Regions from separate parts of the Bacillus aquiflavi genome, predicted to be linked through region 2. Evidence: riboswitches for the same ligand, from Rfam matches in the RefSeq annotation. Region 2 holds a riboswitch; each other region holds the start of a gene.

Region 1 (3,218 bases), 750 kb from region 2:
ACATTTCTAATATTTGCTCTTTTGTATACACTTTTTCAATTTTTTTAGCGAGAAATAACTCTTCTATTTTTCGTTTATATGTTTTTTCAGGTGATAGTAACGCATTTTTAGTTAACTGCTGTGTAATTGTACTTCCGCCTTGAACAATTTCTCCCTCTTTCATATTTTGAAAAAATGCTCTAGTCATCCCGCGATAGTCAATTCCGTGATGTTCATAAAAACGATGATCTTCGATAGCAATAACTGCATCTTGCAAATGTTTTGGCATTTGTTTAATTGATATACCTTCAGTTTTATTAGCTGATATTTTACTAGCGATTTCACCGTTTCGGTCATAGATCACTGTTGCCTGCGCAAAGCCAGCGTCTAACGTACTAATATCAGCTTTATGATAAAAATAGCTATAAAATAGCAGAAAACTTAAAATCACCATTAATATTAGTAATAACATCATTTTTTTGAAATAGGGCTTTCGGATGTTTTCTCTTAATGTTTGAAGCATTGAATTTCCCTACCTTCGAAAGATTAGCTTCTTAATTAATATTTTAATTGAAATTGAATAAAAATACACCAACATTAAAAATCCAGGAAAGAAATAATTCTCCTTCCTGGATTCTAATACCCGTATGACGATGATTTAAAGCAAAATAAACGAATAAAACAACATTGTAAAGTATTCCAATTAGGCGTTTGTAACTAGTAACAAAAAGCCTTTAATTTATTATTTTTTTTGGTGCTGTTGATATAATAAGAATGACAATAATTGCACTTAAAATAAAGCTTGGCAGCATGTATGTACCGTTATAAATGAGTGAGTAAAGTGCAACCGGTTGACCTTTTGGCGCATACGCACCGAAAAAGACGATACCAGTAAAAAAATGAGCAAGAAAACGAAGTGCACTTCCAATAAATGTGCCCATTGTTACAAAAACAATCCATTTAACTCTTTTTTGATTATTAAGCGCATTCTTTACTTGTGAAGCAAAAATTCCTGCTGCACCGACAACAGTAAAAGCAACAAAGTAATCAATAAAGCCTTGTACGGGAGTGTATATATGTGACCAGCCAAGTACGACTTGCAGCAAGCCTAGCAATAAACCTGTTAACATACCTCCCTTTATCCCCCAGCGAAAGGCCATCAAAAATATAGGGACCATAGCAATTGAAACAGATCCCCCTTGCGGCCATATTCGCGAAAAAATAAAGCCAGATAATAAATCTAGCAAATAAGCTAGTGCTGTAAAAACAGCTATTTCTACTAAAAATATTGTTTGTCTTTGTTTCACATCCATTTTCCCCTTTACTTTTTTGTTTTGTAGACAATGCGTCAAGAGGGTAAATTGTTTTAATGGACTTTTGCAGACTAAATAAAAAAGCAAAAAAGCAATGAAGGACGGTATGAGATGGTCCAACATTGCTTTTTTATCCATCAAAACCACATCCCTACGCTAGCATTAACTAACAGGTTCATAGGGTCAGAACTCATTCATTCACTCTCAGCCGCTTTTTAGCAGCTCCCCCTGTGGAAATATGTAATTTGGCTATTGATACGAATATACTACTTTTTTCTCATGTTGACAAGGAAAACTGGACAAAAGACTAATATGAAAATTCAATATTTTCGCATATTTTTTAAAGGATTTTTTCAAAATAACGAGAATTATATAATATTAGAATATATATTAATTAACATACAGTGACAAACATATTTATACTAAAATATTTTTTTATTTTTATTTTGATGTAACTAGCCATGTCGATTTAACATTGAACCCTTTAAAATTCCTCTTAGATGACAGTTGATTGAGCAAATTTTACGATAAAGGAGGTGCAAACTGGTTTTAAAACATAAGACGATTATTAATGTGGGAAAGTTTCACTTATTCAATTTTTCATTATATTTCACATATACTTCAGCTTTCCTCTGTTTGTTTTATGTTTTACGTAACCAGGGAAAAACATGACAGTTGCTACGAAGGAAAAGCTATTTGATTTTTTAAAAGAAAAAGGAGAAGAACTGATTAGCGGTTGGGAACAAAAAGTTTTAGTGCGCTATGATCCTCCATTTAGCAAAACGGTGATCGAAAACGGTAAGAAAATGTATTATATTTTGTTAGAAAGCTATTATTACTCTAACGATGAGCTTGAAAAAAAGCTTAAAAGTCTAGCCCGTCGCGTTGCAGAAAATTATGTGACAACAAACATGAATGTAGGAGAATGTGCCTTTACTGTTAATCTTGCGAGATCAATATTACTGGAGCTTTTAAACGATTCTAATTTAAGCTTAGCTGAAATTAGAGCAGCTTTAAAGAGAATGAATTACTTATTTGATCAATTTTTTATATATACTGTTACTCAATATACAGATGCAAAAAAAAAAATTATTGAAGAGAAGACAAATTATATTGATTCGACTCATAAAGACCGGTTAACACTCCTTGGTCAAATGACTTCAAGCTTTATTCATGAGTTTCGCAACCCGCTTACATCTGTACAAGGATTTATTCAATTACTCAGAGCCGAACATCCTGATATGAATTACTTAAACATTATTTCAAATGAGCTTGATCAATTAAATTTTCGTATTTCACAGTTTCTTCTTCTTTCCAAAAAAGAACTAATCGGTAAAGAAAAAACAGTATTTTCCCTAAATGAAATGCTTGAAGAAGTGTTAATTTTTCTTTATCCAAGCATATTAGATGGCAAGGTAAAAGTCATGAAAGAAATTGAAGAGAACCTATACTTGTTTGGCTATGCCGATGAATTTAGACAAGTCTTTATAAACATTATTTTTAATGCAATCGATGTATTGAGTCATAATTGTAACGATCCAACAATTAAAATTACAGCTACACTTACTGAAGGAAAGAAAATATTAGTCGCCATTGCTAATAATGGACCGATGATTCCTAGTCATTTATTAGCGACCATTTTTGAACCGTTCGTAACAACAAAAAAGCTTGGAACAGGTTTAGGATTATTTGTTTGCCGCGAAATTATTGAAAAACATAAAGGGAGCTTAAGTTGTATTTCAGAACCAAACTGTACTGCATTTATCATTAGGCTTCCAGCCGCAGAGGGTAAACTAGCTTAAAAAAATAAAAATGAAGTTAACAACAGAAAATGTAATCGTTTTCAAAAGGCGATTATATAAAGATACTGTCAAAGAAAGTTGATTATTGAATCGATTTCCAAAGGAGTTAGAAAATGCGTGCCAA
Region 2 (3,218 bases):
GATGAATGCCGACCACCCTTAAATAGAAAGCCTGTTCTATCGCTGCTTTTATTTTATCATAAATTTCCACTTAAAGTGAAATTTACTATTCGCATCATAATAGTTTTTTAGGGTTCTTCGTGTAAGAAAGCAGTCTTATACGACATTATGGAACTCGTGTTCTCACTCGGATATATCGTCAGAATAGCTAAAAAAATTGCTTCTAAGCTAAATCCGTTTTTTTATACTGCTGTAACATCTTTTTTTTGATTTTGTTCCCTACTGTAACGTTTGTAACGAATATAAAAAATAGTTGTTAACGATAAGGAAATAATCCCAAATACAATCACCATCATTTTTAATCCAATTAAATCTAACAGAAAACCTGTTCCTAAAAGAACGATTTGGAAAATGATCCGATCAAGCATGTTTCGAAATGAAAAGAAACGTCCATGATATTTTTTAGGCATTTTTGTTTGGAATATCGTAGCGGCTGTTGGGAAAAAGCATCCAACTGCAAAACCAAAGACAGCGAATGAAGCGATTGTTAGTAATTTGAAATCAACGAAATATAATGACAATTGGGCTAACCCAATTATAACGGAAAAGAAGAACATAATTCCATAAGGTGACCATTTATGACTGATTTGTTTGATGAAAAAAGCTCCAATCATAAAAGCAATTCCTTCTGCTGCATAAATCAATCCTTTCACGGAAGGATCATGATGAATTTCACTGATATTGATGACCATTAAGTTAAAACCACCGATAAATAACAATGGTACAAGGGTCATAATTAATGTCATCATAATAATTGGAAAACCTTTAATAATCGGCAATACTTCTTTAAAGTCACCTTTTGATTGATTTTCAGAAATATTTTTTTGTTTGTTCGTTTCTTCAATTTGTAAAAATAACGTAAAAATAAAGAGAATAAAATAAGCGATAAACGATGAGATGTATAGCATGAATAGCGACATTACAACGAGCATTGCTCCTGCAAGTGCGGTGCCAATAACTCGAGACAAAGTTGCGACATTCATATGAACTCCATTTAATTGCAATAAATCCTTTTCCTTCACAATGAGTGGAATAGCTGATTGGAGAGCGGGAAAATAAAAAGCGGCAGAAATTTGCATGCTAATCATAAATAACACCATCCACCAAACGGAGCCCGTGTAAATAGCGATAAACATAAAGACGACACTAAACATTCTGCCTAAGCCTGAATAAACCATGACTGTTTTCTTTTTTGTCTGATCTATTATTTTTCCGGCGAGCGGACCAACGATAATACCTGCTAGTAACCCACTTGATAAAATTAAAGATTTGACAAAATCAGAAGGTATTTTATCTTGCATAAATTCTAAGTTTCCGATTATTCCCGTCCATAAGCCAAGACCTGCAATAAACTCACCAAATAAGATAATCCATACATTACGGTTTCTCCACATAGGCAATTTCCTCACAATATTTATTTCGATTTTCGAATTGTAAGCAATAGTATACTTGAATTTATATGAGTTGTCATTTAATTTGATAACAATGAAGCTTTAAAAACAAGGAATGTTATGGTATAGTTATGAATGTATTGTAAATTGAATATTTGGCACTGGGGGTGCCGGGATATGGCCGGCTGAGATTAAGACCCGATAGTCTTTGACCCTTGAACCTGATCTGGTTAAAACCAGCGTAGGGAAGTGTATGGATTTTCGTCATGCATAAGCAGATTCCCCTTGCCGGAGTCTGCTTTTTTGACTACAGCCATGATGTTCTTTGTTTATTACCGCTTTCACTTCCAGTGCTATTACATTGGAGGTGTTTTTTATTGATAAATAAATGAAGCTATTCGTGATATAGAAGTGTGAATGAAAAACGACTGATTCAAAAAAATAAGCGAGTAGAAAACGGAGGATGAAAATATGGCAAATTTAACCCCATTTCCAAATAGTAAAAAAGTTTATATAGAAGGATCGAGACCAGATATAAAAGTTCCGATGAGAGAAATCTCTCAAAGTGCACCTGAAGAAAATCCGCCTGTACGAGTGTACGATACTAGCGGACCGTATACAGATACTCATTGCGATATAAAGATAGAAAAAGGATTGCCGCCCCTTCGTAGACAATGGATATTAGAACGCAGTGATGTTGAGGAGTATTCGCCTAGAGTAACATTCGAAGACAATATATTTACAAATAAAAAAATAGTGAGAGCGAAAACAGGAAAAACTGTCACCCAAATGCATTATGCAAAAAAAGGGATCATTACACCGGAAATGGAATTTGTCGCTATAAGGGAAAATCTTGATCCAGAATTTGTATGCAAAGAAGTTGCGTCTGGAAGAGCAATTATCCCTGTAAACATTAATCATCCCGAGAGTGAACCGATGATTATCGGGCGAAATTTCCATGTGAAGGTGAATGCTAATATTGGAACGTCTGCAGTTTCTTCATCTATTTCTGAAGAGATAGAGAAAATGACATGGGCCATTCGTTGGGGAGCAGATACGATTATGGATTTATCCACTGGAAAACATATTCACACGACAAGAGAATGGATTATTCGTAATTCTCCTGTTCCAGTCGGTACTGTTCCAATCTATCAAACTCTCGAAAAGGTCGATGGCATTGCGGAAAACCTTACGTGGGAGATTTACCGTGATACGCTAATTGAGCAGGCTGAACAAGGTGTTGATTATTTTACAATCCATGCAGGGGTATTATTACGGTATATTCCTTTAACAAGTAAACGAACAACTGGAATTGTTTCTCGCGGCGGCTCGATTATGGCGCAATTGTTTTTAGCCCATCATAAAGAGAATTTTCTTTACACACACTTTGAAGATATTTGTGAAATTTTAAAAAGATATGATATTTCGATTTCATTAGGTGATGGGTTACGACCAGGTTCTATCGCGGATGCTAATGATGAAGCACAATTTGCTGAGCTTGAAACATTAGGCGAATTAACGAAAATCGCTTGGAAGCATGATGTTCAAGTAATGATTGAAGGGCCTGGACATGTCCCGATGCATTTAATTAAAGAAAATGTAGAAAAACAGCAACAACTTTGTCATGACACGCCATTTTACACATTAGGACCACTTACAACCGATATTGCACCAGGATATGATCACATTACTTCAGCAATTGGGGCAGCAATGATTGGTTCATTCGGTACAGCAATGTTATGTTATGTAACGCCAAAAGAGCACCTAGGGTTACCGAATAAAAACGAT
Region 3 (3,218 bases), 910 kb from region 2:
ATGGTCAAGGCAATAATAAAGAAAACGTTCCTATAAACCATCAACATCATCAAAAAAAAAAATCATTATCAAAATCAAAACGCAAACCAAAATACGAACCAAAACGCAAACCAAAATGCAAACCAAAACGGAAACCAAAACGCAAATCAAAACCGAAACCAAAATGCAAACCAAAATCGAAATCAAAACGGAAACCAAAACGGAAACCAAAACGCAAATCAAAACCGAAACCAAAATGCAAACCAAAATCGAAATCAAAATGGAAACCAAAATGCAAATCAAAATTCTAAAGCCCCAGAAACGAAAAATACACCTCCAGGCCAAATAAAAAAAAATGAACAAAGTAATGAAAATGGACATAATGGCAATGAAGGAAAGGGGCAAAACAACCATAATGGAAATAATGGAGAGGGAAATAAAGCAAAAGAACAATCTGTTCCAGGAAACGGACAATAGAGAAATCAAGAAGAAAGACCCGGAAACGGGAATCATAAAGGTAATTAATCATTGGAAAACGAGCCGCATATAATATAGGCTCGTTTTGTGTTTTTTTACTAGCTGTAGTCTATACAGTCTCGTACGCTTATACACTGGAAGGGTTAGAAGGGAAATAGGCCAATCAATAGAGAATCTAGTTTGTTAATAAATGATTTGTAATTTTTTAACGTCCCAATTAATTTACTATGTACGACATTAGGATGAATTGATTAAATACCAATACCTTTTTTATAAAGTATTTTTCTCCATGATCATTTGAATCCTTAGATATTCTTGTATCAAAACTGCTAATAAAGGCGTTCTGTTAGCAGGAATATCGCTTGTGGCCAGCGTAAATTTTAGAAATTTCTATAGTTTAATTTTTATTTAACTTAATATTTTTCCTAGTGCTTTAACACAGTCTTTAAAAAAAGAATGATGTAAATGATAATATTAAAAGGAGATTAATCATATTATTTGTATTTATTTCCATATTCGTGGTGAAACTATTTCGTTTTTAAGAATATCCTCCGCTGTATACTGGAAATATGGGGATATCTGATTGTTTCTGTAAATAAAAGAGGAATTAAAGGAAGATGGCTAGGGTCAACCCACGTAAACCCATTTTCAGATGTCACGTAAGATGGACGAGGGGATCCAAAGCTTATTACAAGATTCACATAGCCTGTTTCACCAATTATTGGAGGTTTTGGTTTTTTCAACTTAATTCAACATTAGTCATGGGAAAATATTATCCATGCGGAAAATATGTAAGCGCTAGTTATTTTAATTCATGTTACTGGGACATGATGATTATGAATCAAATTGCAATGATAGTTTCTATGAAAAATAATAATTCTATATTGCGGAGACAGTGAATAAGCCACCTGTTTTCCGGGTGGCTTTAGAGATGTATTTTCAACTATCCTGTCCCGTTAGTTGAATAAGAATTGATATTTATATCGTGAATTTAGTTAACCTAAGTATATTATAATTTTCTAAATTTTGTATTAAATTCCCTCTAATAATTAAGTCATTCGAAGAGGAATGAAATTAAAATTGAGGATGGTAACTTAGCAGTCCAATTCATCAGGTTGATAGTGAAGTAGAATGATGATATGCTTTAACTAAAGTTTCATATTTAACACTGGGGGAGCCGTAAAAGGCTGAGACTGAACGAATGTTCTAAACCCTTTGAACCTGAACTGGGTCGTGCCAGCGGAGGGAAGTGGGCAAAGTTTACAAAATAACAGTTAAGTGAATTGTTTGCAGTAGCCCCCTTCTTTTAGAAGGGGGCTATTTTTATCGTACAAAGGTAAGTATTTTAGGAGGTGATGTGATTAGGCAGCCGCTCTTGTTTTTATTAAGTAAATGATGAATAAATAAGGAAGGTGTAAATAATCATGTCTGAAATAAAAGTCAAACGTTTTACAGATCGTCTGTTTGAAAATGCGCAGGAAGTATGGGGGAAAAATCATGAACATCCTTTCGTTCAAGGAATAGGAAAAGGTACATTGTCTAAAGATGTGTTTGCGTATTATATGAAGCAGGATTATGCTTATTTAATAGATTATTCTAAGCTTTTTGCACTTGGAGTGTTGAAATCACAAACACTTGATCAAATGAATAAATTTTCGCATATTTTACATGAAACACTTCATTTTGAAATGGAACTCCATCGTCAATATGCAGATGAATTTGGAATATCACGGGAAGACTTAGAGAAGACGGAGCCGACTCCAGTAAATCTTGCTTATACAAGATATATGCTCAATACTGGTCAAAACGGATCTTTGGCAGAGCTTGTTTCTTGTCTCCTTCCATGTGCATGGGATTATTGGGAAATTGGAAAGCTATTAAAAGAAAAATACGGAGAAAACTTATCTTCCAATCCTTATAAAAATTGGGTTGAAACATATTCTTCGACGGAATTTGGTCAATTGGCCATATGGCTTATCGATATGATGGATGAGTTAGCAGAGGGAAAACCAGAAAGAGAATTAGCTGAATTAGAAAAACATTTCTTAATAACATCAAAATATGAGTATTTGTTTTGGGATATGGTTTATAACCAAGAAGATTGGAAAGTGTAGTTAAAATAAGGCTGGAAAAAACAACTCGTTTTTTCCAGCCTTATTATATTTTTGCTACTTTAAAGTTCATTATTTTTTTAGTTTTTGAATAAACACGACTTTCAAATAATTGCCCTCTTTGAAGGTATTTATTGTTTTAAAGTCTTCTGGCAATGAGAATTCCTCAAGTAATTTATATTTTTCTCCAGTTTCTTTAAAGGCTGCATCAATGAAACTTTTAAATTTTTTCATTTGAAACGTGCTGCAATTTGTCGAGGCAATAATGATTCCATTGTCTTCTGTGATTGCAATCGTTTCTTTCAACAGTTTTTTATAATCTTTTGCGGCACTAAACGTATATTTTTTTGATCTTGCAAAGCTTGGAGGGTCTAGGATAACTAGATCGAATTTTAATTTTTTTCGTATGGCATATTTAAAGTATTGAAACACATCTTCCACGATAATATCATGGGTTTCATAATCAATTCCATTCATACTGAATTGTTCGATCGTTTTAGCTCTGCTTCTATTGGCAAGGTCGACACTCGTCGTTTTAACAGCTCCGCCTAATGCGGCAGCAACAGAAAAGGCACCTGTATAGGAAAATAAATTTAACACCATTTTTCCAGTTGCATAATGATCCTTTATCGTTTTTCTTACTTCTCGTTG
Region 4 (3,218 bases), 480 kb from region 2:
GAGAAACTTTTTCATAAACGATCATCCTCTTATATTATAATAAGTGCTCTTATACGTAAATAAAAAAAGGGGAAATGTTATCAGCCCATAAATAACTGTTTCTATTCGCTAACTGGAAGTATACCACTTCTCCTCCCTTCATAATTTCCTTTATTTTATCATCTATGATCAATTTCTACATGAACAATGCCTTACATATCATACTGATAAAAATGATTGGCTAAATAACCAAAAATAATGATCTTTTCTTTAGCAGTCGCTTGATGATGAAACGTTAATACAGGTGTATTACTATCTTTGAATCGCTTCCCCCATTCAAGCGGAAGCCAGCCAATTTTTAAATTAGCCAGCTTTTTTTCATTCTTTTTTAAAACAGAAAAATCAGCACACCCACTTTCGTGATTTACTTGATAACATTTTACTCCTTTTTCATCTATCAATGTGCTTGTTTTTTTAAAATAATAGTTCTTCTCCTCGTACATGCCGATTAAGTTATACCTTGCATCATAAAAATAGCTTTCTTTTCTCTTTCTCCTTTTCAAATGATAGATTCCCTTTATCTCTCCCCTCTCGTCATAAAGAGCATATTTTTTACGCTCTTTTATTCCAGTAGTTTTCATTTCTTTTATTTCACCTACTAAAATGCCGTTTTGATGAAAAATAAGAATGTGGAGTGATAAGTCTGGGTTAAAAGTTAATAAAAAATCAGTTCCTGTAAGTAATGACGGTGTTTTCTTGTCGCTCTCTTGCCAACAAACTTGCTTTGCTTTATAGTCATATTGTAAAAATAAAACATAGCTGCCAATACTATAAGTTAGGAATGGAATCGTGAAAAGAAAAGTTTGATAAAAATCGCCGAGTTTGATCGTGAGGATGACTATTAAAATAGCGGGAATAAATGCTGCTAACCCTCCATTTAATGAAGAAACGGCGTTTTGCCGGTAATGTTGTTGAATATTCATAAAGTTCTCCTTGTAAAAAACTTATTAACTGTTCACTGTCCTTACTATATCTATTAACTATTTAAATAAAACATGAATGGGATGTTGAAATATTTGAAAAAGAAGCTTATTTTACTAGTGCTTTTTATCGTAATCATGATGATTTCTTATTTTCACTTACAGATCATGACGACTGCAAGCAAGACGCCGCCGGGGGAAGTTGACTATTTAATTGTGTTAGGAGCAAAGGTGAATGGAGAAGAGATGTCCCCTAGCTTATATAATCGAGCGCAAAAAGCTCTTGAATATTTACAAAATAATTTGGATACAAAAGTCATTTTAACTGGCGGTCAAGGTCCTGACGAAGGGATTGCAGAAGCTGAAGCGCTACGGAGATTTTTTGAAAAGGAAGGGCTCCAAAAAGATCGTATTTTAATTGAGGATCGATCTACCTCTACTTATGAAAATTTATTATTTACAAAAAAGCTGTATGGAATTGAAAAAGCAGTTATTGTCAGTAATGATTTCCATTTATATCGTTCTGTTAAGTTAGCAGAAAAATTGAAAATTGAAGCCTATCCATTAGCCGCAGAAACACCGGCAACGAAAAAAAAAAAAAATATTCATGTATTTAAGAGAATATGCAGCAATCTTGAAAATGTTCATTTTTGGTAAATAGCAACACTACTTCTCTCATCTTTACAATTACTTATATTCTTGTTATGATAATTTCAATCGAATAAACGTGTAACACTAGGGGGGCCGTACTGGCTGAGATTGAACTTTGTTCTAGACCCTTTGAACCTGAACTGGTTAATACCTGCGTAGGGAAGTGGCGATCATCATTAAAATATATCATAACATATTTTAATATAAACCACTCTTTATGCTAAAGAGTGGTTTGTTTTTTTTATTAATCATGTTTCGTTCGAAAAAAGAACAGATTGTGACAAATGTGCTGTGCACCTCACCTGCAACAATTGTCTTCAAGCTGAAAAAGAGAGGTGTTCCTCGTTTAACTAGTTAATTGAAAGACTGAAGGTGGAAAAATGACGCTTTATTTACATAATGTTACTTATGGAATCATTGATAATTCAGGAAATAAAAAAAATATTATTAACAAATTAAATCTCCAAATAGACAAAGGAACGTTTGTTTCATTAATAGGAAAAAGTGGGACTGGAAAAAGCACAATATTTAAATTAATAGCTGGACTTATTAACGCAGAAGAAGGAGAAATATGTGTGAACGGTCATCCAGCCTCGTTGGGATGTGTCGGTTATATGCCTCAGCGTGATCTTTTGTTGCCGTGGAGAACCGTACTTGAAAACTTAATGCTCGTCAGAGAAATTCAAAAGGACTCACTCGTAACAAAAGAAAAAGCGCGAGAATGGCTGGAACGAGTTGGGTTATTAGAGTATGAAAATGCTCTTCCGTCTGAACTTTCGGGCGGTATGAGACAACGAGTTGCTTTTTTGCGAACAGTGTTAACAGGAAAAGAAGTTTTGTTATTGGATGAACCATTCGGTGCTCTTGATGCCTTAACAAAAAGAGAGATGCATTCATGGCTATTATCATTTTGGCAGCAATTAAATAAAACGATTTTCTTTATTACCCATGATTTAGAGGAAGCCGTATTGTTAAGTGATAAAATTATCCTATTACATCCAAATGATCAAGCAGAAGAGTTTAAAGTAGAACTGCCGCGTCCTAGAAATGCTCAAATGATTCATACAGTAGAAATGATAAAATATCGACAAAATTTGGAGAAGCGAATTTCCAATGAATAGATTAAAGACGTTTTTTACCCAATATCGCTTATTTTTTCTTTTTTTTATTACGACTATTTTCATTTGGGAATTAGCAGTTCAACTGGAAAAGGTACCTTCATTTATTATTCCAGCACCATCGGCAATATTACTAATGATCATTGAACATAAACAATCACTGTTTGGCGAACATTTAACCGCTACATTAAAGGAAGTTGCCCTTGGATTTATGATTGCCTTAATCGGCGGATCAAGTCTTGCTGTGGCAATGTTTTTTTCAAAGTCTATTGAGAAAATGCTGTATCCAGTTGTGTTAATATCACAAACGATTCCGATTATCGCCCTCTCTCCTGTGTTCGTCTTATGGTTTGGCTATACCATTTGGAGTAAAGTTGCTGTAACTGTTTTAATTACATTCTTTCCAATTGTCGTAAGCACGTATGATGGACTTAAAAACAGTGATCCAGAATATACCGAATTGTTAAAATCAATGGGCGCAAGTCGTTGG

Evidence for each region. A riboswitch is a leader RNA that binds a small molecule or an ion and turns the genes downstream of it on or off. The one in region 2 is predicted to bind thiamine pyrophosphate.
Region 1: it holds a riboswitch for thiamine pyrophosphate, as region 2 does, so the genes downstream of both, thiT (energy-coupled thiamine transporter ThiT) here and thiC (phosphomethylpyrimidine synthase ThiC) in region 2, are expected to answer to the same signal.
Region 3: it holds a riboswitch for thiamine pyrophosphate, as region 2 does, so the genes downstream of both, tenA (thiaminase II) here and thiC (phosphomethylpyrimidine synthase ThiC) in region 2, are expected to answer to the same signal.
Region 4: it holds a riboswitch for thiamine pyrophosphate, as region 2 does, so the genes downstream of both, K6959_RS08860 (ABC transporter ATP-binding protein) here and thiC (phosphomethylpyrimidine synthase ThiC) in region 2, are expected to answer to the same signal.

The regions. Positions count from the first base shown of each region.
Region 1 is NZ_CP082780.1:623,467-626,684, reverse strand. It holds gene K6959_RS03235 (transglycosylase domain-containing protein) at 1-502, opposite strand, end outside; gene thiT (energy-coupled thiamine transporter ThiT) at 714-1,292, opposite strand; TPP riboswitch at 1,424-1,531, opposite strand; gene K6959_RS03225 (histidine kinase N-terminal domain-containing protein) at 1,961-3,094, shown strand.
Region 2 is NZ_CP082780.1:1,375,394-1,378,611, forward strand. It holds gene K6959_RS06825 (MFS transporter) at 222-1,433, opposite strand; TPP riboswitch at 1,584-1,695, shown strand; gene thiC (phosphomethylpyrimidine synthase ThiC) at 1,902-3,218, shown strand, end outside.
Region 3 is NZ_CP082780.1:462,966-466,183, forward strand. It holds gene K6959_RS02365 (anti-sigma factor domain-containing protein) at 1-290, shown strand, start outside; TPP riboswitch at 1,617-1,721, shown strand; gene tenA (thiaminase II) at 1,881-2,570, shown strand; gene K6959_RS02375 (class I SAM-dependent rRNA methyltransferase) at 2,640-3,218, opposite strand, start outside.
Region 4 is NZ_CP082780.1:1,859,589-1,862,806, forward strand. It holds gene K6959_RS08845 (peroxiredoxin family protein) at 1-15, opposite strand, end outside; gene K6959_RS08850 (hypothetical protein) at 192-962, opposite strand; gene K6959_RS08855 (YdcF family protein) at 1,056-1,616, shown strand; TPP riboswitch at 1,687-1,789, shown strand; gene K6959_RS08860 (ABC transporter ATP-binding protein) at 1,991-2,731, shown strand; gene K6959_RS08865 (ABC transporter permease) at 2,724-3,218, shown strand, end outside.